Regions from separate parts of the Heyndrickxia faecalis genome, predicted to be linked through region 3. Evidence: predicted binding sites of a transcription regulator. Region 3 holds the regulator's gene; each other region holds the start of a gene.
The links. Region 3 encodes Rex, which represses fermentation and respiration genes when NADH is low (regulators of the CRP and FNR family bind a similar motif). Its sites were predicted from a motif close to TTGTGAAATATTTCACAA; they were not measured.

Region 1 (10,427 bases), 940 kb from region 3:
TTTTCGGGCAATGTTCAGCCAGTCCTCAGCTTTTTCCTTACGGGGATTGCGTTTGATAATAAAGCTTGCATGGTTTTCTAGGAGAATAATGAGATTATCCCGGCTGTCATTTCCGGAATCAAGCCTGAAAAGCAATGGCTGATCTGTTAGTTTCCGGGCAGATTGAATGGTTTCCTGGATGAAATTTGGTGTACCTTTTTGGCAGTGGACACTTCCCTTTCGCATCTCAACATGCAGGCAGTAACCTTCCTGTCCCATGTAAGCGAACATAGGGGCATAACCGTCACAGCCTTTATAGGTTCTTTCTACCCCTTCCTTTTTTGTCTTGGAGTTATCGAAAGGGGAGACATCCAGATCAACCGGGATATACGGCTTGTCTTTGGCGTAAACCGGGCTGATTTCCGCATTTGTATGGCGAATCAGATCCAGCGATTCTTCGTGCAAGATCGTTTTCCATTTTTCCACCAAGGCGGCCTGGTCCAATCGTTGCCTGAGAGTCGGGCTGGAAGGAACCCTCTGGATATCCAAAGCCAGTGCAAAAAAAGCATCATCACGGAAGGTTTCAATATTGTCATAATCACTTTTTCCCTGGCAAAGCAAGCCGATATAAGATTTAGCCACATCGCCATTGGAACAAGCCGGATACCGGGAGATATCAGGGAGTTTATAGGCATTCAACCTGGAAACTAAATTCGTTTGATTTAGTAAATTTCCTACTATCGCTAAGCCAGCTTGGGCAACAATTCGTTCTTTTGTGGGTTCTATCACAAACTTTTTCATGAGATCACCTGAATGTGGAATGAATTTAATTTGTCTGATATACCAATTATACTAAATTTTATGCGATTTGTTTGCCTTTAAGCGGAAATTTCGTCACGGATTCAGGATTAAAAGAATCCTTGACCGGCACAAAGGCACAGAATATTCCTTCCCATCCTGTCTGAATTGAAAAAGAAGCTGATCCCTGCTTCTTTTTATCTATTTTCTTTGCCTTTACCCCCTCGAATTCTTTTATGTTATCACTTTTTCCCACTTCTCGATATGCTTTATCCGACCATTGCTTGAGCACAGTGATTTGCCGCTGTACCCGCTTTATTTCTTTTTGCTGCTTTTCATACGCCTGTTTCTGCTGACGGAGGCAGAAGTCTAATAACTGCCCATCATCAGCCGAAAAAGCACCCAAATCTATCTTTTCCCTTTTTCACATGATTTGAGTCCGTTTTCATTCTCGTAATATGAATTTAATCGTATTGTAATCTTCCTTTCTACCTATTTGTGTTATAACAAGAGTACGGAGAAGGGAGTTGTCTTATGCACTTAAAAAGGCGAATTGCAGTTATGGCGTTTGCCATATTCGTTGGCACGGCACAACTAAATGCCTATGCAGAAACAGATCAAGGTTCCTTACAGAAAAAATTGGATGAAAATACGCAAACCATCCAAAAGAAAGAATCGGAGAAAAAAGCCGTCGAAAGCAAAATGGAGAATTTGCAAAAAGACTGGAATACATTGCAATCGTCCATTCAAAAAAATAAAGATAATATCGCAGCAACCGAAGCGAAAATCCAGTCAGCAAAAGATTCTATCGAAAAGAAAAAAGAGGAAATTGTAAAGCTGGAGGACCAAGTTTCTGCACGGGAAGGCGTGATTAAAAAACGCCTCGTTGCCATGCAAAAAAACAACCAATACGACTATGTGATTGAAACGATTTTAAACGCGGAAAGCATTGGCGACCTGATCAACCGGGTCAGTGCAGTCGCGACCCTGCTGAACGCTGATACAAGCCTTTTGGATCAGCAAAAAGCAGACCTTGCGAAAATTGAAGCCGATAAAAAAGCCATTGCAGACCAGGAAAAAGTGCTCGAACAGGAGCAGGCAAACTTAAAAAGCAGCCAAGCAAAACTGCAAACAGATTTAAAAGAAAAGGAAAAGGCATTGTCGGGACTAAAATCGAAGTATGACAGCATTCAAAATGAGTTGTCACAAGCGGAACAAAAACAAACCGACTTGAATACAAAAATCAGCAACCTGCAAAAAGAAATAAAGGCACAGCAGGCGGCTGCAAAAGCAAGGGAAGAAGCCCTCGCAAAACAAGCACGCGATGCTGAAGCCGAAAAAGCAGCAGAAGCGCAAGCAGAAAAAAACGCAGAAGCACAAGCGAAAAAGCCAGCGGAAGCCAGTGCCGGGAAAACGGCCGGAACCAAACCCGCCGCATCTGCCAGCCACAGTACGCCACAAGGCAAATCCTTTTATGTGACGGCAACATCTTATAACCATGAAGATACGAAGTCGGACATTACTGCTACAGGATATAACATTAAGAAAAACCCGAACATGAAATTGATCGCTGTCGATCCGTCGGTCATTCCGCTCGGCAGCAAAGTCTGGGTTGAAGGATACGGGGTTGCCATCGCAGCCGATACCGGTGGTGCCATTAAGGGCCATATCATCGATGTCCTGATGCCGAACAAAAAAGCTTCCATCGCATGGGGGCGCCGTACAGTCAAAGTGATCATATTGAATTAAGAAAAAGCAGCCTTGAACCGATTCAAGGCTGCTTTTTTATATCCACCTATGGGGTCCCGTATAAAATGAACTTAAGTTTTTACATCAAGCCCGAGCACCAATTTGCATGAAGGAGGCAACAGAGCTGCGATATTTTGGTCATTTTATTAAAGTGAATTTCAATTGTTCGCGTCAAAATCAATGATCATCATGGCTTCCGGGAATACATAGAGAGTAGGAATCTTTAGTTCAACTTGTATAGCATAAATTTAGGAGCGGGGGCACGGAACAAACGTGAACTTTTTCGGCAGTCCTTTTTCAGGCAGGCGCCGGGATTTTTTTCAAAGAAAAAGCCGGGCCTCCCATGAAGCCCAGCCGACACATGCTTACAATACAGGTGCCATCGTTTCTTTTAATACTTTAACAGAATGGCTAAATTGTTCCTGTTCTTTGTCGTTCAGCTCGATTTCAACCACTTCACGGACGCCTTGGCGGTTAATAACGGCAGGAACACCAATGTACACATCGCTGTTTCCGTACTGGCCTTCCAAAAAGGCAGAGACTGTCAAAACACTGTTTTCATTGTTCAGGATCGCTCTTGTGATCCGGGTCAGAGACATCCCGATGCCGTAAAATGTGGCCCCTTTTCGTTCAATGATATGGTAAGCCGCATCTCTCGTGTTGACAAAAATATCATCTAATGTTTTTTGGTCAATGGTTCCCTTTTGCAGATAGCTTTCAATGGTGTCATAACCGATCGTTGTATGGCTCCAAACCGGAAGTTCCGTGTCGCCGTGTTCGCCGATAATTGCGGCATGGACATTGCGCGGGTCAATTCCGAAGTGGGCGCTCAAAGAGTTGCGGAGACGCGCGGAGTCAAGCACTGTGCCCGAACCGATAACATGTTCTTTCGGCAGGCCGGACTCTTTCCAAGTTACATATGTCAAAATGTCAACCGGGTTGCTGGCAACAAGAAAAATCCCGTTAAAGCCGCTGTCCATGATGCTCTTAATCATGCCTTTAAAAATTTTTGCGTTTTTGGCAACAAGATCAAGCCTTGTTTCGCCCGGTTTTTGCGGGGAACCTGCCGTAATGACAACAAGATCGGCAGTGCCGCAATCGGAATAATCGCCTTTCCAAACGCGGGTCGGCGTAGGCGCAAATGGCAGGCCGTGGTTCAGGTCCATGGCTTCCCCTTCTGCTTTTGCTTCGTTAATATCGATTAAAACAAGCTCTTCTGCAACACCCTGATTAATCATGGCGTAGCAGTAACTTGTACCAACTGCACCCGTTCCAACCACTGCAATACGATTGACCTTTTTCATGTATAATCTTCCTTCCCATCAAAAGTAAAAGATATATCCACTGTATGAAAGCAGTTTTGCAAGCCCGGCATGGCGGGCCCCTATCCAGTCTATGGATATTGTGCCAACTCCTAATGGATTCCATACTGCTTTTCCTTTAAAGCAGGACGATTAAACTTTTGCAGCAAATGCTGCCATACGGTTTGTGAAAGAGATGGACGGCATGCTCTTTTATGACTGAAATTGATCGTTCCGTTCATTTTCTTTTCTTCCACATGGGTAAGTATACCACTATTTTTGTGATCAGATTCACATATTTTATGGCGAAAATTTGAAAATTCACCTGCCTGCATGAAGGAAAATGACGGTTTTTCCGTTATTATCCGTTTACATTTTTCACAAATGATTTTATTTGAAAAGGTCAGATATGTAAACGGTATTCCCTTTTGTGCGCACTTTCACAAATTGACCCGGGCAGAGAAATGAATGGCTGATCCCACCCAAATGATTGAATGCCTGCTCTGTCCTCCAAAAACGCAGAATCTGCCCGCTTAAAAAAAATCCGCATCACATGCATGGAAGCGTGGACGGCAGACATCGACAAAAACGCAACTGTCCAGTCATTCAATTGCGCATCATAAATGGACGTGATGTGGACAGCCAGTACGCCGAGCATAATAAAGCCTCACATAAAATCAATTTCATATAAATGCACTTTTTTCAAAGAAAGCATCTCCTTTTCTCTTCATACCGGCTGCTTTATTTGTACTCTAACAACGATTTCTTAATTTATTATTAAAGAAGAAAAAAACGGTTTCACCGCCAATTCTTTTCTTCCCATCCCCGGTACTTGCCCCGCAAAAAACACGAATGATATTTACCGTTGACTTTTAATTGTTCGCATTTTATCCTTAATTTATCCTTCTATGTAGGGAATGTTCCTTTGCTGTTTTTTAATTTTATAAAGTATTAGACTTTTTTCATTTTACAAGTATAATAATAAGTATCATTTTCTTTGTGCATTTTTCTACCAAATGAAAGGAGCGATTATCCTTGCATCAAATTGATGAAAAGAAAGCACCCCGGATGGCACTGCAGGCAGACATGGATTTTCTCGCCGGGCTGCTGGATAAAGTGATCCTATTTGAAGGCGGCGAAGCATTGCTCAAAACGATCCAAAATATTCGCTCCCTGGCACAAAAAGCGAGGGAAACAGGCGATGAGGCTTTCTACCTTCAATTAAAAAAAGAAATTACAGATCTGAATCCGCCAGAACGCCAGGAAGTCATCCGCGCCTTCTCTACCTATCTGCAATTATTTAATATTACCGAGCAAAATTTTAGGATTAAGCGCCGGCGGGAGTACCAATCGGAAGATACAGACCAGGTTCAACCGCGTTCACTTGAAGATGGCATCGAAACGCTGCGGAAAGAAAAAGTGCCGGCTGAAATGGTTGCAGAACTGCTGAACAGCTTATCGCTTGAACTGATTATCACGGCACACCCGACAGAAGCAACAAGGCGGACCATTCTGCAAATCCACAAACGCATTGCAGATCTTTTAAAAGCGCTCGAATATGCAAACACCCGTTACGAGAAAAAAGTCATTGAAGAAACGATTTTGAATGAGATTACCATTTTATGGCAAAGTTCCGAAATCCGCGAGAAAAAACCGTCCGTTCTCGACGAAGTGAAAAACGGGCTTTACTATTTCGACAATGTCCTGTTCGACGTGCTGCCGCGCATACACGAAGACTTGGAAGACTATCTGCACGAATCGTACGGACAGCGATTTAAAGTCCCTTCCTATCTTCATTTTGGCTCGTGGATCGGCGGCGACCGGGACGGAAACCCGAACGTGACCGCGGACATCACCTGGAAAACGCTCGAAATGCAACGTGAACTCGTATTGGAAAAATATAAAAAGTCGCTTACAACACTCCGGGAGCTCCTCAGCCATTCTTCCAAAAAAATAAGCGCCAGCCATGCCCTGCTTGCGTCTGTGGAAAGCGAAGAAAATACAATGCCGGCTGCAAAATTATGGCCGACAAAAGATGAAATTTACCGCAGAAAACTGACGATTATGATCCATAAACTGGAATGTGTGGGGAAAAACAATGGCGGCTATCACTCCACAGAGGAGCTCCTTGCCGATCTGTATATGATCCGGGACAGCGTGAACCAGCACCATCCGGCCGGGCATCCGATTAAATTGCTCCGCAAAGTCATCCGCCAGGTCGAGTTGTTCGGTTTCCACCTGGCATCACTCGATATCCGCAACCATAGCGGCGAGCATGAATCGGCCCTTGCCGAGGTGCTTTATAACGTCAATATTGCGAAGGACTATAAAAATCTGTCCGAAGATGAAAAAGTCGCGGTGCTCCTGAAAGCTCTAAACGACCCGCGGCCGATGATTTCAATCTATGATACTTTTACGCCGGAAACGCAGGAAGTCATCAATACATTCCGGATGATCAAACGCGCCCACCAAACATTTGGCGAACGGTCCATCCAGGTATATTTGATCAGCATGGCACACTCGGTCAGCGACGTGCTGGAAGTGCTCGTGCTCGCGAAAGAAGCCGGCCTGTACCGCGTCTACCCGAGCGGGGATATTTTAAGCGAGATCCATATCGCCCCGCTTCTGGAAACGATCGCGGACTTGCGGAACGGCGCGAAAATGCTCGAAACCCTTTTCCAAATGCCCATTTACCGGAACCATTTAAAGGTGCGAGGCAATCTGCAGGAAGTCATGCTCGGCTATTCCGACGGTAGCAAAGACGGCGGCACGATGACAGCGAACTGGCAGCTGTACAAAGCACAGAAAGAAATTCACGAAATGGGCGCCAAATACGGCATCAAGCTGAAATTTTTCCACGGGCGCGGCGGTTCGCTCGGGCGTGGCGGCGGCCCGCTTTATTCAAGCCTTTTGTCCCAGCCGCCAGTTACACTTGGCGACGGCGTGAAAATCACCGAGCAGGGTGAGGTGCTGTCATCGCGCTATTTGCTGCGCGACATTGCTTACCGAAGCCTTGAGCAGGCGACATCTACAATGATGTGTGCCATCACGGAACAAAAACAGAACGAGAAAAATGGCAAAACGCCAAACGAAGAAGCTGTCAGGGCAATGGATAAAATTTCCGAATATGCGCTTGAAAAATATCAGGAACTCGTCTTCCGCGACCCTGACTTCCTGTCTTATTTCAAACAGGCAACGCCTTTAAATGAGATCGGTGAACTCAACATCGGCTCCCGCCCGATGAGCCGGAAAGGGAGCGCCCGTTTCGAAGACTTGCGCGCCATTCCGTGGGTATTTTCCTGGACGCAAAGCCGCCAGCTCCTCCCCGCCTGGTATGCAGCCGGCACAGGTCTGAGCAAATATGTGGAAGAAACCGGCAATTTCAAGTTGCTCCAGGAAATGTATGCATCATGGCCGTTCTTCCACGCAACGATCAATAACCTGCAAATGGCATTGATCAAGGCGGAGCTTTCCACGGCTGAAGAATATACGAGGCTGGTGAAAGATCCTGAAGTTGCCGGCCGGATTTTCGGCCTGATCAAAGCGGAATACGAACTAACGAAGGAAATGGTTTTAAAGATTGCGGACCAAAAAGAATTGCTGGATTACACGCCAAACATTAAAGAATCGGTGCGTCTCCGCAACCCGTACGTTGACCCGCTGAACCTGTTCCAAGTCTACCTTATTTCGCAACTGCGTGAACGCGAAAACAAAGATGAAAAAGCCCGGCACCTGCTGATGGAGGTCCTGCTTACAATCAACGGCATCGCCGCAGGGCTCCGGAATACAGGCTGATAGCAAAAAAACCTGTCTTGAATCAAGGCAGGTTTTTTTGTACGCTACTTTTTGGGGGCCAAAAACTTTTCCGCATGGTAAAGGGCAGCCCATGCTATGGGGAAACTTGTCCCCTCCTTTTTAACGGAAATTGTAAAAAAATGCAGAACTTATTGTATAATGGCTTTAAGAATATGCCGGGGGTGTGCTAATGGATGACTTTATCGGATTGATTTCAGTCATTTTAATTTTTTCTGTGCCGATTGTCGCAATTGTAACGAATTTTTTTAAGTCGCGCGAAAAAATAAGAGTACAAGTTTTGGAGAAAGAACTGGAGCTTGAAAAACTGAAAAACGAAAACTTCCTGCTGGAAACAGAAAAAATGAGGCTGGAATTACAAAAAATGGAGCTGGACGGGCCTAAGGATGAGTGGGTTGTGAAATAAGCTTAGAAAATTAAAGCAAGTTAAAAGAGCGGCCTACTCATTTACCGCTCTTTTTCACCTGCGCATCTTTCCGCTTCTTTTTCGGGAAGGTAATCGTAAATGTTGTCCCTTCGCCAAGTTTGCTGTCGACTCTGATTTTGCCGCTGTGCTTTTCCACAATCCATTTTGCAATGGAAAGGCCGAGGCCGAGGCTTTCCGTTTTCGTCCGTGATTTGCTGACCTGAAAGAAGCGGTCAAATATTTTCTCACGGTCCTCCTCTTTCAGGCCGATGCCGTTGTCCTGTACGGAGATACCGACATGGTTTTTGCTTTCAAAGCAAGCCAGCTCAATTTTCCCGCCGTCCCCCGTGTATTTCATCGCATTGTCAAGCAAAATGACAATGAGCTGGTGGATCCGGTCGCGGTCCCCTGAAAACGTAACCGGCGGGGCGGATTTTAAAATCAGGGTTTTTCCCTGGATGGCCGCCAGTTCTGAAAAATGATCCATAATCTCCCGGAGCAGCTCATCGAGATAAAATGGTTTTCGTTCAATTTCAATTTTATCCGAATCGGAACGTGCCAGTGTCAAGAGGTTGGACACAAGCTTTGTAAGACGGCGGCATTCATTCAAAACAGTGGAAATATCCTGGAGAACATCCCGCACCGTTTCATTCGGCTTGCGCAGCAAAAGCTCCACTCGTGACTGGATCACCGCAAGCGGCGTGCGAATTTCATGGGAAGCATCAGAAACAAATTGCGTTTGTTTATCCCACGCGGCTTTGATCGGTTTTAATGCCCGTTCCGCCAACACCAGCCCGGCGATCACCGCAAGCAGGCTGGCGAGCGCGCAGCCGGCAATCGTAATGATCATCAGTTTATGGAGCATGAGCACTTCCCCGTCAATTTGCGCAAGGAACTGGATTTTCACATCTTCATTTTGCATCATGCCTTTTACCGTGTACGTCCGAAAGTAATGCCCCGCTACCTTGATCGTTTCCATACGGTGGACATGTGCCGGTGCAAATTCCGCCGCATATTGTTCATAAAGATACACATCCGGACCGTCACTGGGTGTGGACATCAGGTTATTATTTTTGTCCCAGATCAAAATGCGCAGGCGGATATCATTGCCGTGGGGATCGCCGGCTAAGCTTCCACCTTTTTTTTCGATCCGGTCGAGCGCCCTGTAAATGGACTGGTCAGCCTCGCTGTACATATGTGTGCGCACATACATATAAATGACCGTTCCTAAAACGGCAATCAGCAAAATAAATACGCATGCGTTTAATGCCGTCAGTTTGATCCTCGTTTTACGGAACATGAATTATTTGTCCGGCTCCTTTAAAAGGTATCCAATCCCGCGCACATTTTGGATATCTTTATGATAGCCGAACGGTTCCAGCTTTTTCCGCAAATGGTGGATGTATACTTCCACAATCGCAATCGTCGTATCGCTTTCAAATCCCCAGACCCGGTCAAAAATCTGTTCACGCGTTAAAATATTGCCGCTGTTTTGGATCAGGTATTCGAGCAGTTCGTATTGTGTGATCGTCAGTTTCAACGGCTGGCCGTCGACTTTGATTTCTTTTTCTTTTCCGAATAACTCGATGCCGCGGTAACGGAGCGTATGGTCGATCGTCATATTGCCCGATCGTCTGAGCGATGCGCGGATCCTCGCTTTTAGTTCCGCAGCCTGGAACGGTTTGACAATATAATCATCGCCCCCGATTTCAAGCCCTGTGACCCGGTCCTCAAGCGAGTCTTTTGCCGTCACAAACAGGACCGGCGTTTCGACCCGGTCTTTCCGCAACGTTTTTAATATCGAAAAGCCGTCCATCTCCGGCAGCATGACATCAAGCAGGATAATGTCGAAAATATTTTGCTGGGCAAGATACAGCGCTTCTTCCCCGTCTGTTGCGGTTTCCACTTCGAATTCATCTTCGAGCATCCGCTTCATGGATTCCAAAAGGGATACGTTGTCTTCCACAATCAACAGCTTCATCAGTAAAACCTCCATTTTTCCATTATATCAAAAAGATTCTGCTCCTTCTTTCCATTCCAGCGGCTTGCTACTATGGGAAAACACCCGGATGCGTTTGTCCGGGTGTTTTCCTATATTATTTGTTCTACGGACTGCAAAAATTTTACGCAGTAAGTGTCTTCCGGTTATTATTCGTACCGCAAAGCCTGAATCGGATTCAGTTTTGACGCTTTATTTGCCGGGAAAACGCCGAAGACGACACCGACAATGAGCGAAAAGCCGAACGAAAGGGCAGTAACTGAAAGCGACAGGGTAACGCTCGTGCTTGCAAAGAGCGCGTAAATTTTGATAGCGGCAAACCCGGCCCCTACGCCGATCAGGCCGCCTAATGCACTCAATACGACCGCTTCAATCAAAAACT
Region 2 (10,427 bases), 650 kb from region 3:
AAAGCAAAATTTTTTTAATATAAAAATAGTGAAAACGGGAGAAACCTGTACTATAATAGAAATATAATTCGTGATACTAAAATGTAAGCGCAAACAGAGGGGATGGCAAATGAGGATCAACTTTCGGAATCTTACAGTACAAGTCGTGATTGGCATCATTCTGGGGATTATTGTAGGGCTTGTTTCACCTAAATTCGGCGCAGAACTGAATATTCTCGCGCAATGGTTTATTAAACTCATCAAAATGCTCGTCCCGCCGATTATCTTCTTTACGGTCATTATCGGGATCGGCGGCATGGGGGATTTGAAAAAAGTCGGCCGGATCGGCGGCAAGGCGCTTATCTATTTTGAAGTCGTCAGCACGGTTGCGCTCGCCATCGGTCTGGTTATCGTTAATTTAATCCAGCCTGGCCACGGCATTGATACAAGCCATGCGAAAACAAGCCAGGTTTCACAATTCGTCACGCAGGCAAAAGACAACGAACACGGTTTTATTGGTTTTATTTCCGGTATTATTCCGGAAAGCATCGCCGGGGCTTTTGTCAAGGGAGACCTTTTGCCAATATTATTCTTTGCGGTACTGTTCGGGGTCGCTGCTGCATCTCTCGGGGAGAGGGCAAAACCGGTTATCCGCTTTTTTGAAGACATAACGGAAATCTTCTTTAAAATTGTCGGCATTGTCATGAAAGTGTCGCCGATCGCTGCATTCGGGGCAATGGCCTATACAGTCGGCCAGTTTGGCGCAAGCTCGCTGATCAATCTCGGCGAATTAATGGGATCCGTCTACCTGACGATGATCATTTTTATCGTGCTTGTCCTCGGCGGGATTGCGAAAGCGTTTGGGTTTAATATTTTCAAATTCATCGCTTATATAAAGGAAGAACTTTTACTCGTGCTCGGGACTTCTTCATCGGAATCGGCGATGCCTTCCCTGATGAGAAAACTCGAAAAATTCGGCTGTTCAAAATCCGTTGTCGGCCTTGTCGTTCCAACCGGCTACTCGTTTAACCTGGACGGCACCGCCATCTACTTGTCAATGGCTTCCATTTTCATTGCGCAGGCGTACAATGTGCACCTGACGATCGGGCACCAAATCATGCTGCTGCTGATTTTAATGCTGACATCAAAAGGGGCGGCGGGCGTGACCGGTTCCGGTTTCATTACCCTTGCTGCGACTTTGTCTGCGTTCCCGGTTATCCCGGTTGCGGGGATCGCACTGTTGATCGGCGTGGACCGGTTCATGTCCGAATCGCGCGCGCTCACAAACATTATTGGAAATGCCGTCGCGACGGTCGTCATCTCCAAAACAGAGAAAGAATTTGACGAAAAGGAAGCACCGGAAACGGTTGCCCATCCTACAGAATCGATTCCTTCTTAATAAGAGGCGCTCCGATTGGGGCCCTCTTCTTTTTTTACATTGGCTTTGGGCAGTGTGCTTATTTTTGTGTACAATAGAGTGTGTTGAAGGGATTTGTCCTGCAGGCCGCCTGCAGCTGCGTAATGAGGAAGTGAGCGCTTTGGAAAACCTGCGTAAAATGCCGCTTTTTAAAGGACTCGGGGATGCGGATCTGGCTGTGATCGCAGAAATATCCGTTAAAAAGCATGTCGAAAAGGGTGCGCATATTTTTTTCCAGGGGGACCCGCAGGAGGCCGTTTATTTTATTGAAAGCGGGGAAGTGAAAATTTACCGCACCGATGCGAACGGCAAAGAGCAGGTTGTCACACTGCTTCGCGATGGCGACATGTTCCCGCATGTTGGTTTTTTCCGGAAAATAAGCTACCCGGCGAATGCGATGGCGGTTGTGGACACGAATCTCGTTGCCATCCGGATTGCTGATTTTGAAAGCGTGTTGCTCAACAATCCGCAGCTGACCATGACTCTATACGGTGTGATGAGTGATGAAATCCTTGACTTGCAGGACCGCCTCGAAGCCCAGATTTTAAACAACGCTTACGAGCAAGTGGTCAAACTTTTTCTGCGCCTCGCCCGTACACATGGCGTTCAGGAAAAAGACGGGCTGGTCCTCGTGAAAACCCCGCTCAACAACTCAGACCTCGCCAACATGATCGGCGTCACCCGCGAAACGGTCAGCCGCACGATCCGCCAGCTTAAAGAAAAAAACCTCATTCTCCCGCAGGAAAAAGGCACGTACTTCATTCACCAGGAAAAACTGACAGAGGAACTGCTTGGGGAATAAAGAACTTCCCGCCGGTAAGAATTAAAGCAAAGAAAGACATGGGAGCAAAACGTCCTTCATCCGGGGTGATGAAGGACAAAAGACTGGCACCTGTGCAACGGAATGTCCTTCATCGAGGGTATGAAAGACAAAAGAGAGTCGCCCAGGCAGCGAAATGTCCTTCATAGAGGTGATGAAAGACAAAAGAGAGTTGCCAGGGCAGCGAAATGTCTTTCATCGGGGTGATGAAAGACAAAAGAAACGCCCGTAAGCAGTGAAACGTCTTTCATCGAGGGTATGAAAGACAAAAGAAGGGCACCTGTGCAACGAAATGTCCTTCATCGAAAGTATGAAAGACAAAAGAAACGCCCGCGAGCAGTGAAACGTCCTTCATCAAGATAATGAAGGACAAAAGGGGAACGAACGCGCAACGAGTTGTTCTTCCCCGAGGCCAGAAAAGAAAAATGAAATGCAAAACCGTCCCTTTTTAAAAGGCTGTCCTCCCAGGCAGCCTTTTAAAAGTCAAACGGCTTCTTCGAGCAACCGCTTGAATAGAATATTATTTTCCAGGTGAATGTGCTGGAATGTATCATTTTCAAAATTTTCAAGGCGTTGGTACACGAGCTGGAATGTACGGCATGCCCCTTCCGGCAATGTATAGTTATTGGTAATTTCGCGAAGCCGGTGCAAAATTTCCCCGACAGCGGCATGTTCTGTTTCAAGATCGGCCAAACCGGCTGTCGCGGCTTTCAGGTTAGCGGCAGATGGATGGCTTTCGTATGCACGAATGGCCGGGAATTGTTCAGCGTCTTCTTTTTCAGTATGCGCCAGCAGTTCTGCCTTTAATTGGCTAAACAGTTCATGCACTTCGATGAGATGCGGGTGGTTGCCGCCGTGGACGCGCATCACTTTTGTCACATACGGGCTCAAATTTGGCAGCTCCTCGCGCAAAAACGCATGGTGGGTGGCCTGAATGTGGTTGACAATTTCCGTATAGCCCGCTTCATTCCAATTTTGCCCAACGGCTTTTCCGGCATATTGGCCATAAAGGTTGCAAATGGCATCAACCAGTTCATCTGCTGACAGGTTGCGCTTTTCCGCTGCTTCTTTCACAGACACATTGCCGCCGCAACAAAAATCGATACGGTTTGCTTTAAACAGATCCGCCGCTTTTGGAAATAAAGTTACAATTTCCCCGACAGTCTGGTTTGTTGTAAAACGTTCCATTGAATTCACTCCTCCATTCCATTGCTGTCTTCATCATAAACCATCAGCACCCGCTTATTTGTGATGCACATCACAAAAAATGAGACAAGTTCTTATTTAGAAAAAAAGCATCCCAAAATATCCGGGATGTTTTGGCCATAAGAAGCATGATCTGACCAAAGAAAAAAGCGCCAATTTAAATTGGCGCTTCCGCAATTATTCTGCTTTGCTTGCTTCTAATTCCACCGTAAATTTGATTTCATCGCCAACGAGGACACCGCCTGTTTCAAGGGCTGCGTTCCAAGTAAGGCCGTAATTGCTCCGTTTTACGGTCCCTTCTGCACTAAAGCCGGCTGTTTCCGCGCCGCTCATCGGGTTTTTCGAAATCCCTTCAAATGTGACTTTAAAGGTTTCTTCTTTTGTCACGCCATGAATCGTTAAATCACCGGTAACGTTATAATCATTGTCCCCTGCCTTTGTAACCGACTTGGAAACAAATGTAATATTCGGATATTGTTCAGCATCTAAGAAATCTGCAGAACGAAGATGATTATCGCGGTCATCATTTTTCGTATGAATGCTGCTGGCATCAACAATAAAAGAAACTTTTGCATCCGTTAAATCTTGGGGATCAGCTTCGATTTCGGCTTCGAATTTTTGAAAAGACCCTTTTACTTTTGAAATCATCATATGTTTTACTGTGAAATCAATGGTGCTATGTGCATAGTCAACTGCCCATTTTGTTTTTGTCATCATGAATTCCTCCTGTCTTTAAAACTTACTTTTCGTAACTTAGTTTAATATTGTAAGTGAAAAAAGTCAAGAAAACCGAACCCTTTTTTTAAAAGGGTTCGGTTTCTGAATCAGCAGGTAGGCAGAACCCTGCATGTTAACAGTGCTTTTTGCACTTTCTTTCGCAGTATAGTGGTTCTTACACCAGGCAGAATCCTGCGTTGTTAACGGTGTTTGCGGGAACCAATCCGGGTACGCCGTAAGTCGCGCAAAAGCCGCGTGCTGAAAACCCGCAGCAATACGTGCCAGTCAATAACTGGAGAAGGTAGGTAATTCCAGCCCAAAAATTGCATGCCAACTTATATATAATGATGCCCATTCCATCGCATCTATATACTCTGGCTTTAGCTCTAGGCCAGATTGGACAAGTGCAGCCATTCATTCCTTGACCATTACATATGCTTCAATTCAGTTGTCAACCGAGCTTCGCGGCGCAGCCATTCATTCCTTGGTCATTACGTATACTTCAATTCGGTCGTCAACCGAGCCCCGCGGCAAAGCCATTCATTTCTTGACAATTGCGTATGCTCAATTCGATCGCCAACTGAGCCCCGCAGTAAGCCACTCATTCTTTGGCAATTACGTATGCTTCAATTCGGTCGTCAACCGAGCCCCGCGGCGCAGCCATTCATTCTTTGACAATGCCGTGCAACATGCAGATGTCATTCTGCAAACGGGAACCAGCCCGGCGTTGAGATGATCATCTTCCACAGCGGTTCCGGAATAACGAGCCGTTCGCGGTCGCCTTTTTGTAACGCGGTTTGAATCGCATCCTTTTGTCCGGCTTTGATTTTTTCCACCCAATGCGGTTCCATGACAAGCTCACGGCCGAGGGCAATAAGTGGCACGCCGGTTTCCATTGCTTTCAAAACCTCGTCTCCTGTGTGCAGGGAACCGACGCCGATCAAAGGCACGCGGCCTGCAGTATGTTCCACGATCTGTTCCATGCGCGGACGGCCGGGTTCACCGCCGCGGCGGGCTTTAGACCAGAAATGCTGCAGGGAAATATGCACGTAGTCGAGCTCTTTTTCCATCAGCGCATCCAACAGCGCGAACGTGTCATCCATCGTAATTCCCGGTTCGTACGGTTCTTCCGGGGACAAGCGGTATCCGACTAAAAACGGCCGATCTGCATATTCCTCCACCGCTTTTTTCACAGCATCAACGACAGCAAGCGGGAATGCAAGCCGTTTTTCCAGGCTGCCGCCCCACTCGTCTTCACGCCGGTTCGTATACGGGGAGAAAAATTGCTGAATCAGATAACCGTTTGCACCGTGAATTTCAACGCCGTCAAAACCGGCTTCGATCACGCGGCGTGTTGCTTCGCCAAATGCTTTCACAATTTCAGCGGTTTCTTCTCCTGTCAACGCGCGCGCATGGACGCTGCCGTCTGACGAATCTGTTTCACTCGCGCTCACAACATCCCCGCCGGGCACGAGTTCAGCCGGGCATTCGCGGCCGCCATGGTGGATTTGCACAACCGCTTTTGCGCCGTTTTGCTGAATCGTTTGTGCCAGTTTTTTCATGCTCTCAACCATTTCATCTGTATGCACGCCGGGTTGCCCGGTAAACGCTTTTCCGTTTTCCGTAACATTGGCACATGCTGTCACGACCATCCCCGGTCCTTTGGCACGTTCCGCGTAATAACGCAGCTCAGCATCGGAAATCGTGCCGTCATCATTCGAGGAATAATGGGTCATCGGCGCCATCACGATGCGGTTTTCCGCCCTGACGCCGCTTTTAAACGTAATGGGTTCAAACAGTTTATCGTATTTGCTCATGGTAGTGCTCCTTTCCTGTTTGCTTTCGCTTTTTTATTATGCTCCAATCTGCAAAAAAACGAAAACGAAAAGCACCGATTCAACCATGCAGGCATATCATATAGGAAAGTATTTTTTACATCATGAATTGGGAGACGTGAATGATGAGTGATGTCCTTTTACTGCTTCAAATGGTGGCAAAAAGGTTGAGTATCCTTTCGTTGATTACAGCGGTATTGCTGTTGTTGTCCCATTTATGGCTGTACGCTGTATTTGCGTTCATCATAATGGGCGGCCTGATTTGCGTTGACCGGATCATCAGTGAAAAAGGCCATTCACGGGCAGCGGAAAACCAGCGCTATTATACTTTGATCGTTGTGACAGATGAAGAGTGGTATGAAGAAGAGCATGTGCCGTTTCTTGAAATGGATCATGTCTCCTTGGAGCTGCATTATCAGTATGAAGATATCCGCCGCATCAATCCGCTGATCCAGCTGCAGGCGTTTCCCGGATTTGTTCTCGTCGAAACGGATGATACAAAAAGAATAGAGGAATTGTTGCAAAACCCGGCGCTCGTTACGGGAAACTATGCGGAAGTCGTACGTTTTCTGAAACAGGAAAGTGCGGTGGAAAACTGATGCCCGCTTGCAATGGGATGCCTGGCAGGTAGCGGAACATAAATGAACTTTTTAAGAAAAATCGGAAAGGCTTCCTCTCACGAACAATTCCTGTGTTAAAATGTAAAAAAAGTACGTTCAAGGGGAGCTTTTTCAATGTTTTTTCAAAAAGGGGAAAAGTTAGAAGAAGATTTGTACTCCAATAGCGGCGTCCTGTTGCTGCGGAAAGGGACGTTTCTTACAGAAAGGCTCGCTGCCATTTTAAATAAATATGAAGTCCTGCGCGATCCGGAATTGGACGGCAGGCGCATTGCCACCGAAGTGCCCGGGATCTTCCATGACTTATTATATGAGAGTATTTACCATGAAATGGAAGAACTCCAGCGCATCATTCAAGTGAAAACAACCCTTTGTGATGCAGAAGTGGAGAGTATGGAAAAAAATTTTCGCAAGCTTTACAAAGAAGTGTTTACGACCCGGACGTCTATTTTGGAACTAATGGAGCATTTCTCCGCTGACGAATATTTGTTCAAACACTGTATCCATGTCGGGCTGATCGCTGCCAATATTGGGAAAATTTTGAAGCTGGATCCTGAAAAGCAAAGCCTGCTGGCGCAAATGGGGCTTTTCCACGATATTGGCAAGTTCACCATTGACCCGCAAATTCTCAATAAACCGGGAAGACTAACAGATGAAGAGTTTGCCTTGATCAAGAAGCATCCGGAAGCGGGTTACCGGCTGCTTGAGAAAACATCGCTCGACCCGATGATTTTAAAAGGGACCCTAATGCACCATGAACGGCTGGACGGCTCAGGCTATCCGGATGGCAGGAAAACCATTCCTTTTCTTGTCAGAATTTTATCGGTGGCGGATACGTTTGACGCCATTTGTTCCAACCGCGCATACCGCAGGAGGCAGCCGGTGTTTTTTGCAATTGACGAATTAATGGCGGACGCCGATGCTGGCCGGCTCGATCGGGAAATTGTCCTCCCGTTTGCCAACTTTCTGATGGAAAATTACCGGAAACAGCCGATTACACTGCGTAACGGGGTGAAAGGGAGCATTATCCGTATCCATCCGCTTCATCCAAACCAGCCTGTTCTTAAAGTCGAAGGTTACCCGGTTTTAAACCTGATGGAACAAAAACTGACCTTGTTTCAAATCGCCAATCCTTATTAATCGGGGATTCTTATGTACCCCATGTAAAAAAGACAAAGCGTGTCTTTTTGGAGCCGGAAAGGTGAACCGGAGAGTACGGTCCGGTCCGCCCCGGTAGTTCAACAAAACATTCCCGGAAAGAGCGAAGGGTTTGGCAAAGCGCGGAAGCCTCTGTCACAATAACGCGATTACTACATTCATTCCAAAGCAAGCCGGGCATTGACTTGTCCTGCCCGGTTTTGGTATAGTATTTCTATTCAAATAGCGACGATGAAGGATCAATAGTAGCCGGAACTTTTCCTTTTAAAGCGAGCCGGGGGCGGTGGAAGCCCGGCAAGGAACCCGGTGAAACGGCAGTCCGGAGTTTTTTTCATGGAAAGTGGGTGCGAAAATTTCGCATCAACTGGGGTGGAACCGCGGGAATTCAAGCTCTCGTCCCCAGGCTGTTGCCTGGAGCCGGGAGCTTTTTATATGGAAACATTCCCGTCCCCAGGGGAAACCATTTCAATGAAAAAAGGAGAGATGACAATGAGCGTCACGATGGATCAAATCGTCTCGCACGCGAAACACCGCGGGTTTATTTTCCCGGGTTCGGAAATTTACGGAGGACTTGCCAACACTTGGGATTATGGCCCGCTCGGCGTCGAATTCAAAAACAACGTCAAAAAAGCCTGGTGGAAAAAATTCATCCAGGAGTCGCCGTACAATGTCGGCCTTGATGCTGCCATTCTGATGAACCCGCGCACATGGGAAGCAAGCGGCCACCTCGGCAATTTTAATGACCCGATGATCGACTGCAAACACTGTAAAGCCCGGCACCGTGCCGACAAACTGATCGAAAATGCCCTGCATGAAAAAGGGATCGACATGATTGTTGACGGCCTGCCGTTTGAAAAAATGGAAGCGCTGATTAAAGAGCATGACATCGCCTGCCCGGATTGCGGCAGCAAAGACTGGACCGGCATCCGCCAGTTTAATCTGATGTTCAAAACGTACCAGGGTGTAACCGAAGACAGCACGAATGAATTGTATTTGCGCCCGGAAACCGCACAAGGCATTTTTGTCAATTTTAAAAATGTACAACGGACAATGCGTAAAAAATTGCCGTTCGGGATTGCCCAAATCGGAAAAAGTTTCCGGAACGAAATCACCCCGGGGAACTTCATTTTCCGTACGCGCGAATTCGAGCAGATGGAACTTGAATTTTTCTGCAGGCCGGGCGAAGAGCTCAAATGGTTTGACTACTGGAAACAGTATGCGCGCGAATTTTTGCTGAATCTCGGCATGAGGGAAGAAAACTTGCGGCTGCGCGACCATGAAAAAGAAGAACTATCCCACTACTCGAACGCGACCACCGACTTTGAATACAACTTCCCGTTCGGCTGGGGCGAACTGTGGGGCATAGCCTCCCGTACCGATTACGACCTGAAACGCCATATGGAATATTCCGGCGAGGATTTCACTTATCTTGACCAGGAAACGAATGAACGCTTTGTTCCGTACTGTATTGAGCCGTCGCTTGGGGCGGACCGTGTAGCACTGGCATTTCTGATTGACTCTTATGCAGAAGAGGAACTTGAAGACGGCACAAGCCGTACGGTCATGCACCTGCACCCGGCCCTTGCGCCATACAAAGCCGCGGTTTTGCCGCTGTCGAAAAAATTATCAGCTGAAGCACGCGACATTTTTTCGGATTTGTCGAAAACGTTTATGGTTGATTTTGACGAAACCGGGTCGATCGGCAAGCGCTACCGCCGCCAGGACGAAATTGGCACACCGTTTTGCATCACATACGACTTCGATTCGCGCGACGACCATATGGTGACCGTCCGCGACCGTGACACAATGGAGCAAACCCGTGTGCCAATCACGGAACTTAAAGCCTTTTTGGAAGAAAAAATTAAGTTTTAAAAAAAGCCCGCAACTTGCGGGTTTTTTTCTTTGTTGGTGCGCCGGACAGCCATAAGCAAATCTATCCTGATCGTAATGGATTTTGGCGTTTGGAACGCCTAATTAGACCATAATTAGACATTTTTAACGGGTTTTACGCTTGGATTTGTCCAATTAGAACGCCTAACTAGACATTTTCAACGGGTTTTCGCCTAATTTGTCTAATTGGATGCGGCGTGTTTTGTCCTTTTGACAGGTTCAAAGGGACATTTCATTCCCGGATGCGGCATGTTTTGTCCTTTTGACAGGTTCAAAAGGACATTTCGGGCCCGGATGCAGCTCGTTTTGTCTTTTTGACGGCTTCAAAAGGACATTTCGGGCCCGGATGCAACTCCTTTTGTCCTTTTGACAGGTTCAAAAGGACATTTCGTTACCTGATGCAGCTCGTTTTGTCTTTTTGACGGCTTCAAAAGGACATTTTGGGCCCGGATGCAATTCCTTTTGTCCTTTTGACAGGTTCAAAAGGACATTTCATTCCCGGATGCGGCACGTTTTGTCCTTTTGACAGGTTCAAAAGGACATTTCGGGCCCGAATGGAGCTCCTAATTAGACAATTCCACCGGGTTCGCACCTCTTTTGGTCTTATGTTTCCAATTGATCCGCCTGCCCCAAGAGGTCATCTTTTCATCCCCAGGTTTTACCTTCCTAACTCTGTTTATCTCTTTACTCCGGATTTGCCGAAAAACCTTGTTTTTTGCATGCTTTAGGCACATTCGGATATTCTTCAAAAGAAGCATGATCGAAAATTAGGTACTGTGAATAAAGAC
Region 3 (10,427 bases):
GATAAAGTTGTAGAGGAGAGGCGGCAAATGGGGAGTTATCGTTTCGTTTCCAACAGCCCTGAAGAGACTTTTTCTTTTGCAGAAAAAATGGCTGCCCATCTGAAACCGGGGGATGTCCTTTTGCTGGAGGGTGACCTGGGGGCAGGAAAAACGACTTTTACAAAAGGGATTGCGAACGGGCTGGGCATTCGCCGTACCGTGAACAGCCCGACTTTTACCATTATAAAAGAGTACCGGGGGAACCTGCCGCTGTATCATATGGACGTATACCGTTTGGAGGATGCGCAGGAGGACCTTGGTTTTGATGAATATTTTGAAGGTGATGGCGTGACGGTTGTGGAGTGGGCACATTTTATCAAAGATCTGTTGCCTGAGAGCTATTTGGAAATCCGCATTCTCCGCCTTGAAGGAGACCGCAGGCTTATTGAAGCGGAACCGTTTGGGGACCGTTATGTATCATTATGTGAGGAGATTTTTGGATGAAAGTTTTGGCAATCGATACTTCAAATGAAGTGCTGGGCGTTTCATTGGCCGATGATCATGTTGTGCTGGCCGAATATATGACAAATTTGAAAAAAAATCATAGTGTCCGCGTGATGCCGGCTGTGCAGGAAGTCATGGAGGCGTGCGGGATAAAACCGGCTGAGCTGGATAAGATTGTGGTGGCAAAAGGGCCCGGATCTTACACCGGCATACGGATTGGCGTCACGATCGCAAAAACGATGGCCTGGAGCCTTCAAATTCCATTGGTGGGGGTTTCCAGCCTGAAGTTGTTGGCGGCGTCCGGCCGTTATTTTGACGGGTATATTTCCCCGCTTTTTGATGCGCGCAGAGGGCGGATTTATACCGGTTTGTACCGCTATGAAAACGGGGTTTTGCAAACAGTAGTGGAAGATTGCAATGTATCATCCGCTGAATGGGGAACCCGGTTAAGTGCGCTTGAGGCGCCCGTATTATTGATCGGCCAGCATGTTGCCCTTCATGAAGCCGTTCTTGCGAAGAAGCTGGGAGATAAAATGGCGGTAGCAGATTGGACTCTGCATAATCCGAGGCCGGGCGAACTGGCCAGGCTTGGGATGGATGAACCGGACGCGGAGATACACACTTTCGTTCCAAATTACATACGGTTAGTAGAGGCAGAAGCCAAATGGCTTGAAAAGCATAAACGGGAGAGTCACTAAAAATGGAAAAAACGGGGAAAATAACGCTGCGAAAAGCCACGCTTGCAGATTTGGACGGAATTTACAATGTGGAGATGCATTCTTTTACAATGCCGTGGACACGTGAAGCATTTTACAACGAACTGGTTCATAATCATTTTGCCATGTATCTTGTGCTTGTCGAGAATGAAAAGGTTATCGGTTATTGCGGCGTGTGGGTCATTGTCGATGAGGCGCATGTGACCAATCTTGCGGTGCTCCCGGAGTACCGAGGCCGGAAACTGGGAGAGACGCTGTTAAAAAATGTGATGGCTTACGCCGCATTGAACCATGCCAAAACGCTCAGCCTGGAGGTACGCGTCAGCAATATGATTGCGCGCTCCTTATACAGGAAGCTCGGATTTCGGGAAGGCGGCATCCGGAAAGGCTATTACACGGATAATTATGAAGACGCAATTGTGATGTGGGTGAATTTATAAATGGAAAAAGATTTGTTGGTATTAGGCATAGAAACGAGCTGCGATGAAACGGCTGCAGCTGTCATTAAAAACGGGACGGAAATTGTTTCCAATGTGGTCGCTTCTCAGATTGAAAGCCACAAACGGTTCGGCGGGGTGGTGCCAGAGCTTGCATCCCGCCACCATGTCGAGCAAATTACCATTGTCATTGAGGAAGCGATGCAGCAGGCAGACGCGGCTTTTAAAGACCTGGATGCGATCGCCGTGACAGAAGGGCCCGGGCTTGTGGGCGCGTTGCTTGTTGGCGTCAATGCCGCAAAGGCGCTCAGTTTCGCGCATCAGATTCCACTTGTCGGTGTCCATCATATTGCCGGCCATATTTATGCGAACCGGATCGGGCATGAAATGAAGTTTCCGCTGCTTGCGCTTGTCGTTTCAGGAGGTCATACGGAGCTTGTGCTGATGAAGGGCCATGCCGAGTTTGAAGTAATCGGCGAAACGAGAGATGATGCGGCAGGGGAAGCTTATGACAAAGTAGCACGAACGTTGAACCTTCCTTATCCGGGCGGTCCGCAGATTGACCGGCTTGCCCATGAAGGAAAGCCAAATGTTGATTTGCCGCGATCCTGGCTGGAAGGGACTTATGATTTCAGTTTCAGCGGGCTCAAATCAGCCGTCATTAACACCCTCCATAATGCCGCGCAGCGCGGGGAAAGCATCCGGCCTGAAGATATGGCCGCAAGCTTCCAGCAAAGTGTGATTGATGTATTGGTCGGTAAAACCGTGGAGGCGGTAAAAGCGTTTGGCGTCAAAGAAGTGCTGGTCGCCGGCGGTGTTGCCGCGAACAAAGGATTGCGCGCTGCCCTTTCAGAAGCATTCCGGGATCTCCCTGAAGTGGCGTTGCGCATCCCGCCGATCCAGTTATGCACAGACAATGCGGCGATGATTGCCGCATGCGGGACGGTGCTTTTTGAAAAGGGAAAAAGAAGCTCCCTTGACTTAAATGCTTATCCCGGGCTGGACATTGAAAACTTTTAAACAGGGTTGTGAAAAACCGGTGTATGGGAATCGTCCATACACCGGTTTTTTTTGGAGATATGCAGGGGAATTGTGCGCAATCTGTGGAAAAGTTGTTGATAAATGATTGGACTTGTGTAAAACTTTTAAAATTTTTTCCGGACAGGCTGTGGGTATTGTGGATAAATCTGTTGATAATTGTGGATTTTGTGGAAAAACGTTTTGGAAAGCAAGAAATCAATATACCGCCTGTGCATAAATCTGTGCATGGCGCGAGATGCCAAAATAAAAACCTGTGCAGAAAATTTCCACACAGGTCCAAACATTACTCCGCCAGTTCTGCCCATTCTTCCATCAGCGCGTCCAGCTCCAATTTCCGTTGCTCCAGTTCTTCTGTCAGCTCGCGGATTTTAATATGGTCCTGAAAGATTTCCGGGTCGGCCATTTTTTCTTCCCGGTCATGAATTTCTGTTTCCAACGTTTCAATTCTTGTTTCAATTTCTTCAATCCTCCGCTTTTTTTGCCGCTCGCGTTTTTTTGCTTCTTTATCCTGCCGGTAGTTGTTTTTCGCCGGCTGTTCCGCTTTAACCTTTTCTTGTTTCGTGTTTTCCAGGCGTGCAATTTCCAGCATTTCTTCTTTTTTTTGCACATAATAATCATAGTCGCCGAGAAATTCACGGGTTCCCTCCGGCGAGAGCTCCACCACTTTTGTGGCAATCCGGTTAATGAAATAGCGGTCGTGGGAAATGAACAAAATCGTTCCCGGGTAATCGATGAGCGCATTTTCCAGTACTTCTTTACTGTCCAAATCAAGGTGGTTTGTCGGTTCATCTAAAATTAGAAAGTTCGCCTTTTCCAGCATCAATTTGGCGAGGGCAAGCCGGGCTTTTTCGCCGCCGCTTAAGGATGAGACGGTTTTTAAAACGTCATCGCCGGAAAAAAGAAAATTCCCGAGTGCCGTGCGGATTTCTTTTTCTGTTTTCAGCGGGTATGCATCCCATAATTCCCGGAGGACCGTTTTATTGGAAGATAAGTCGGCCAGTTCTTGATCGTAATAGCCGGTCATAACGTTGGAGCCATATTCGATCGTGCCGGATATCAGCGGGATTCTCCGGATAATCGATTTCAAAAGCGTTGACTTGCCGATGCCGTTCGGGCCGACAAGGGCAACACTGTCTTGTTTTTTGACTGAAAGATGGATGTTTTTGGCAACCGGCTCCCCGTCGTAGCCGATGGCAGCATCCCGGACATGAAGGACTTCGTTCCCGCTTTGTTTGGCAATTTCAAACGAAAACCGGGCAGATTTTTCATCGCCAAGCGGCTTGTCCATCAATTCCATTTTTTCCAGTTGTTTCCTCCTACTTTGCGCCCGCTTTGTCGTGGTGGCACGGGCAATGTTTTTTTGGATGAATGCCTGCAATTTCGCAACTTCTTCCTGCTGCTTTTCATATTGTTTGACCTCTCGCTCGTACTGGGCGGCCTTTTGTTCCAGATACCGGCTGTAGTTGCCGTGGTATTTTTTAATGGAATGCCTTGAAATTTCATAGACCTGGTTGACGACTTTATCCAGAAAATAACGGTCATGGGACACGATCAGAATGGCGCCTTCATAGCCTTGTAAATATTGCTCCAGCCAGGTGAGCGTTTCGATATCGAGATGGTTTGTCGGCTCATCCAAAATGAGGATGTCCGGCTTTGTGAGCAGCAATTTCGCCAATGCAAGGCGTGTTTTTTGCCCGCCGCTTAATGTCCGGATCGGGGTGTTGTAGTCGTACTGGTCAAAACGGAAGCCATGCAGAACGGACCGGATATCCGCTTCGATCTGATATCCGCCTTCATCTTTAAAACGTGTCTGCAAAGTATCATAAGCATGCAGCACTTTTTCATACTCCGCCGGGCGGTTATAAATCTTAGGGTCGGCCATTTTTTGTTCGTATTCGCGAAGCTGTTTTTCCATATCCAGCAAATTTTTAAAAACCGACATCATTTCGTCCCAAATGGACAGATCCGATTCGAGTCCGGTATTTTGGGCGAGATAACCGATTTCGACACCATTCGGCATAATGATGGAACCTTCATCATAAGAAAGCTGGCCGGCGATGATTTTCAGGAGGGTCGATTTGCCGGCCCCGTTTCTCCCGACCAAGGCAATCCGGTCTTTTGTTTGAATTTCTAATTTTATATCCGATAAAATAAGTTCAGCGCCATAATATTTTGTGACTTGTTGAACTTGCAGCAACATCATCTTTATGTTCACCTCTATACCATTGTAAGTGTACAGGAAGGCGAACTGCAACTCAACCGGCGTGATCGCAGTTCTGAAGAGTAAATTCATCAATTTTTAGATGTTTTATGATAAAATGACTTATCCACATTTAGAAAATTTTTCCATCTATTTTTTCTGCTTTCAAAGTCAAAAAGAGCCGAATTTGCAAATTTCTTTTTTAAAATTGTGGATAACTTCAAAAAAACCTTTTTTTACATCACATCCTTTGCTATAATATAACCATTAAGTAAACCTTACTTGTATTGGCTTACTTAAATGGGTGAAATCCTCGTCTGTTAAAATGCGTGTCCGAAACGATTCCAACAGATTTGAGGATTTTTCTTTTGCCGTTTTTTTGAGTGCTTTTAAGATTGACGAACCTTTTTCAAACAGCTGTCTAATAATATCTGTTATTTGAACTAATAAATAATGATTTTTCATGGCTGTGTAGTTTTGGCTATTGGCATGTTCTATATTGTAACGATTATTTTTTTGTTCGTTAAATCCTTGATTTTCAATCTTCCAGCGGCTTCTTCCTGCAGCGATGAGTCGTTCCACGTTCTTTTTCGTGATTTTAATATCCGTTATAAATACATACTCTTTCGATTTCCCATCCTCTGTTTTCATTGTGGCCTCCATCAGATTGACCGTTCTGTCTTTGTAGGCAATATCATTCACCCAAACTAATGAATTCTGATCCTTACTTTGTTCCAGCTCTTTTATTGCCTTAAACTCCGTCGAGATACTTTTAATTCTCCCTTCCTTAAATCTGCATATATATTTCCATTTGTGCGCCCTGCACAGATTAAATACCGTTTCACATGCATAGAGACTATCTCCCAAGATACAAATCGGTAGTCTTTTAAATATTTTTTTTATTTTCTTTGCCAGCCTGTCGAAGGCTTTTAATTCACAATCTTGCTTAGAAACATTTTCTGATTCATTTTCGATAAATTCGGAGGCAATACTGAAGACCATATCCCCCACGACAAGCTTGGCTTCAAGTACATGGTGCATATAAAGTACGTTCGTTTCTCCTGTTTCTTTATTTGTATATGCCCGTCTCAGGCAGTGTTTACAATGTTTCTTATGAAAGGTGTGTAATCCAGTTCCATCAATGATGACACCCCAGTACTTTCCTTCAATTCGATAAGACTCGAGAGACCTTTTTTTCAATAATTCTTTAATCATATACGTTCTAATTTTTTCTAATTCATTTACATCTAAGCCAGATAAAAAGTCGTTAATTGTATCATAATGTGGAAGTTCTTCAAGAAAATCTAAGCCTAACACCTTCCCTACATTTTTAATACATTCTTCTTTATTAAAACGCTCACTCATGTTTCTCATGGATTTTAGGCCGGTCATATTTTTCAACATCATCGTAAATAAAAGGACCTCTGGACCATAAGTGATATAGCTTTGATGTCGGTGGTCTGCTACCTTTTTTAGGTTATTCATCAGGTCTTTGAAAAAATGCTTCTGAATTTTAAGGAACTCGAAAAAATAATTTGCTTCTTTTTCACGATTTCTTTTTTCTTTTCTAGTAACCAAAATAAAAACCCCCTCAAAACAGCCAAGTTTAATTAGGGCTTGCTGAACGAATCAAATTTTAGCTTGTATTCGACTTGTCACTAAGCCATACCAAAATATTCGTCCAGCAAGCTCTAATTATTTAAATTATTACATATTTGGCCGTATTTTTGGGGGGGATACTTAAATTATCACGAAAAATTTTTACTCCTCAGAGCTGCGTGATCGGAATTTGTCAAAAAACTTTTCACATAAATTCGTAAAAACCCATGAAAAAAATGCTTACTTGTGATATATTTAACATAGTTGGAGAGAGAAAAAGACGCATGCAGGCATTTTTTTAAAACATATTTTTTCTTTGCTCAGATAGGAGTAATATTATAATGAAGAATGGCAGCGCTGCCATTCTGGAATGGACGCACGATTGGAACCAACAGCACAAAAAACTTAAGCTTTCAACTTGGGGGATTTCACATGAAGGATGAATCAGTAAAAATACCGCAAGCCACTGCAAAACGGCTTCCATTATATTACCGGTACCTGAGAAATTTATATACACTTGGCAAGCAAAGGGTATCCTCGGCGGAACTGAGTGAAGCGGTGAAAGTCGACTCCGCTACGATACGCAGGGATTTTTCCTACTTCGGGGCACTTGGAAAAAAAGGTTATGGTTATAATGTAAAATATTTATTGTCTTTTTTCGGCAAGACGCTGAACCAGGATGAGATCACAGATGTAGCGCTGGTTGGCGTTGGGAACCTCGGTACAGCCCTTTTGAATTACAATTTTTCGAAGAATAACAGCGCACGGATTGTGATGGCATTTGACAATGACCCCGGGAAGGTGGGGAGCCATGTTGGCAATGTGCCTGTTTACAGCATGGACGAATTAAGAGAACGGCTTTGCGCGGAAGATGTGACGGTTGTGATTTTGACGGTCCCCGCTTCCAGTGCCCAGGCAGTGACAGACGAGCTTGCCAGTACAAATGTAAAAGGCGTTTTAAACTTTACACCTGCCCGGCTGAACGTGCCGCCGGATATCCGCGTCCATCATATTGACCTGGCCGTGGAACTGCAGGCACTGATCTACTTTTTAAAACATTATTCAAATGATGAAGAAAATTTGAAAGAAACAAAAGAGCCGGTTGCGAAGCCATAGCCAAAAAGCTTTTTTTCCGTTATCATAGTGGGTACAGGGGGTGGCCCGATTGAAAACGGAATGCAGGCGCAAATGGCAATGGCCGGATTTGGCTGTGGCGTGCAAAGGGAAAAGGGCGGATTCAACGCCGGCACTTAAAGGGGAACGGCGATGAATACGAAAAAAATGCCGGTTACCGGACACATCCAGGAATTGAGAAAGCGGTTAATTACCGTTCTCATTTTCTTTCTGTTTGCCCTGGTTGTTGGCTTTTTTACCGCAAAACCTGTTATACGTTATTTGCAGCATGCCAAAAATGCCGGCATGTTCACGATGAATGCCTTCAGGGTAACCGATCCTATTAAGGTTTTTATGGAAGTTTCGGTTGTGATCGCATGCCTATTGACCCTGCCGGTGATTTTGTACCAGCTTTGGGCGTTTATAAGCCCGGGGCTGTATGAGAAAGAAAAGAAACTGACATTAAGTTACATTCCTGTTTCCATCTTGCTTTTTATAGCCGGCGTTTCTTTTTCCTATTTCGTGCTTTGTCCGCTGATGGTGAAGTTTATGATGGGCTTGTCAAATGAAATGGGCATTCGTGCGGTGATCGGGATCCGGGAGTATATTCAGTTTCTGCTAGAGATCACGCTTCCGTTTGGCTTTGTGTTCCAAATGCCGGTCGTGGTCCTGTTTCTGACCCGGCTTGGCATCATTACGCCGAGACTGTTGAAAAAGGTAAGAAAATATGCGTATCTTGCTTTGATTGCAGCTGCCGGCATCATCACCCCGCCGGACGTGTTTTCGCAGCTGATTACCTTTGTTCCACTCGTTTTGCTGTATGAAGCAAGCACACTGATTTCGAAAATGGCGTACCGCAATGCCAAAAAAGCGGCAAAAGAAATGCCAATGGATGAACAGACGATTGCTTCTGAATAAGAAAGCCGTTTTCCGGACGGAGCCGGAAAACGGCTTTTATTTTTTCACTGAGTTTTTCAGCTTGAAATGGAGAAAGATCAGCCTGATGCCGGAACCCAGATCCAATGTTGCAATCAACAGCAGTAAATAAGAAAAAAAGCCCCAGCCGCCCACTTGTACCTGCTGAATGGCAAAATAAGTGAACAAAGCCCCGAGCAGGCAGTTTACAATCCCTGAAAAAAGTGGTCTCATTATAGAAGTCCTCCAATTGAGCTGTAAATTTCATGTACGGATGTCTGCAGAACGGACGGGTGCAAAAGCAGCCTCACGACCACAATCGTGTTCATGGAAACATGCGCAAACATGGAAACGGTGATCCGGTTTGTTTTCTCGTATAAATAAGCGAGCGTCAGCCCTAAAAGGGAATATAAAAACAAGTGGCTCGGTTCGGTATGCGCGAGTCCGAAAATAACCGAGCTGACAATACCGGATAAAAGGAATGAAAAGCGCCTGCGCAGCGTGCCGAAAATGATTTTCCGAAAAACGATTTCCTCGAGAATCGGCCCTGCGATCGAGCTGATGAGGATGACGAGCGGAAATCTTTCAATCAGCGCCATGATTTGCTGCGTATTGTTGGAGGCAGCCGGGGCACCGAATAATGATTCAATGATCGCGGCTGCAGTCTGGGCAAAGAAACAAAGAAAGACGCCGCCTATTGCCCATATGGCGGATGGCGCGGCCGGAAGCGGTTCAGTCCGGTCTGTTTCTTTCTTTGCGGCTTTTCTTAAAAAGTACAGGACGATGATCAGCCCGATGATAAAGCTGATGACGGTCCAAAGCGGGGGCGTCAATGTCCGCATGCTGTCTGCCGGTTCGTGGAAAACGTTCACCCCGGCATAGTAGAGCAACGGATACCCGACGGCGCCGGACAGCAGCATAAGGATGTACGTCACGAGAATATACACATACTCTTTTTTCACGCGTTCTTTTCCTTTCTTGCCAGTTCAAAGTTTAAAGGATCGCAAATTCGTCCAATATGTTCATTGTACTATTGAACCGGGCGGGGTTCAAATGCCGTGCGCAGAGCCAGCCTTTTCAGTTGCATATCCGGATGGTGATCAAGCATACTTATAAAAGGGCAAGCGGCTGAAATGGAGGCGCGCAACCGGCATCCTTTGACGGGGCTCTTTAAAGGATGCAGGGCCCGAAAAAAATAAAAAAAGTTGGATGAGAGACTTGCAAAAAAGCAAGGAATTATTTATTATAATAAATGTGTTAGCACTCAACTTATGCGAGTGCTAATAATGGACAAAATTTTACATAATACGAATTAAGGAGGTTGTTTCACGTGTTAAAACCACTGGGTGATCGCGTTGTCATTGAATTAGTTGAATCGGAAGAAAAAACAGCAAGCGGTATTGTCCTGCCTGACACGGCAAAAGAAAAGCCACAGGAAGGCAAAGTTGTGGCTGTCGGTTCCGGGCGTACCCTTGATAACGGTGAACGTGTTGCCATCGATGTAGCAGTAGGCGACCGCATCATCTTCTCGAAATATGCCGGCACTGAAGTGAAATATGACGGAAAAGAATACTTAATCCTTCGTGAAAGCGATATTCTGGCGGTTGTGGAATAAGCCTGGCTTGTTGAAACATAGAAATAACGATATGACATGAGGAGGTTTTATAAATGGCAAAAGAAATTAAATTCGGCGAAGAAGCCCGCCGCGGTATGCTTCGTGGTGTGGATAAACTGGCAGATGCTGTAAAAGTGACATTGGGCCCGAAAGGACGTAACGTCGTTCTGGAAAAGAAATTCGGTTCTCCGCTGATCACAAATGACGGTGTCACGATCGCAAAAGAAATTGAACTCGAAGACGCGTTTGAAAACATGGGTGCCAAACTTGTCTCCGAAGTGGCCAGCAAAACGAACGATGTAGCTGGT

Region 1: the regulator Rex is predicted to act here: its motif matches at 4,107-4,124, upstream of ABR335_RS14115 (L-lactate dehydrogenase).
Region 2: the regulator Rex is predicted to act here: its motif matches at 3,463-3,480, upstream of ric (iron-sulfur cluster repair di-iron protein).

The regions. Positions count from the first base shown of each region.
Region 1 covers NZ_CP158453.1:2,923,393-2,933,819, forward strand. Annotated here, with positions in the region: gene ABR335_RS14100 (IS1380 family transposase) at 1-780, opposite strand, end outside; gene ABR335_RS14105 (hypothetical protein) at 839-1,183, opposite strand; gene ABR335_RS14110 (3D domain-containing protein) at 1,312-2,526, shown strand; gene ABR335_RS14115 (L-lactate dehydrogenase) at 2,892-3,830, opposite strand; gene ABR335_RS14120 (hypothetical protein) at 4,231-4,485, opposite strand; gene ppc (phosphoenolpyruvate carboxylase) at 4,914-7,622, shown strand; gene ABR335_RS14130 (hypothetical protein) at 7,813-8,046, shown strand; gene ABR335_RS14135 (sensor histidine kinase) at 8,084-9,346, opposite strand; gene ABR335_RS14140 (response regulator transcription factor) at 9,350-10,027, opposite strand; gene ABR335_RS14145 (ABC transporter permease) at 10,195-10,427, opposite strand, start outside.
Region 2 covers NZ_CP158453.1:3,218,350-3,228,776, reverse strand. Annotated here, with positions in the region: gene dctA (C4-dicarboxylate transporter DctA) at 110-1,378, shown strand; gene ABR335_RS15395 (Crp/Fnr family transcriptional regulator) at 1,518-2,198, shown strand; gene ric (iron-sulfur cluster repair di-iron protein) at 2,700-3,404, opposite strand; gene ABR335_RS15385 (YceI family protein) at 3,600-4,136, opposite strand; gene ABR335_RS15380 (NADH-dependent flavin oxidoreductase) at 4,838-5,956, opposite strand; gene ABR335_RS15375 (hypothetical protein) at 6,100-6,573, shown strand; gene ABR335_RS15370 (HD-GYP domain-containing protein) at 6,709-7,731, shown strand; T-box leader at 7,972-8,153, shown strand; gene ABR335_RS15365 (glycine--tRNA ligase) at 8,239-9,621, shown strand.
Region 3 covers NZ_CP158453.1:346,258-356,684, forward strand. Annotated here, with positions in the region: gene tsaE (tRNA (adenosine(37)-N6)-threonylcarbamoyltransferase complex ATPase subunit type 1 TsaE) at 28-483, shown strand; gene tsaB (tRNA (adenosine(37)-N6)-threonylcarbamoyltransferase complex dimerization subunit type 1 TsaB) at 480-1,181, shown strand; gene rimI (ribosomal protein S18-alanine N-acetyltransferase) at 1,184-1,639, shown strand; gene tsaD (tRNA (adenosine(37)-N6)-threonylcarbamoyltransferase complex transferase subunit TsaD) at 1,640-2,656, shown strand; gene ABR335_RS01700 (ABC-F family ATP-binding cassette domain-containing protein) at 2,961-4,880, opposite strand; gene ABR335_RS01705 (transposase family protein) at 5,145-6,455, opposite strand; gene ABR335_RS01710 (redox-sensing transcriptional repressor Rex) at 6,909-7,592, shown strand; gene tatC (twin-arginine translocase subunit TatC) at 7,743-8,507, shown strand; gene ABR335_RS01720 (YdiK family protein) at 8,544-8,738, opposite strand; gene ABR335_RS01725 (CPBP family intramembrane glutamic endopeptidase) at 8,738-9,466, opposite strand; gene groES (co-chaperone GroES) at 9,835-10,119, shown strand; gene groL (chaperonin GroEL) at 10,173-10,427, shown strand, end outside.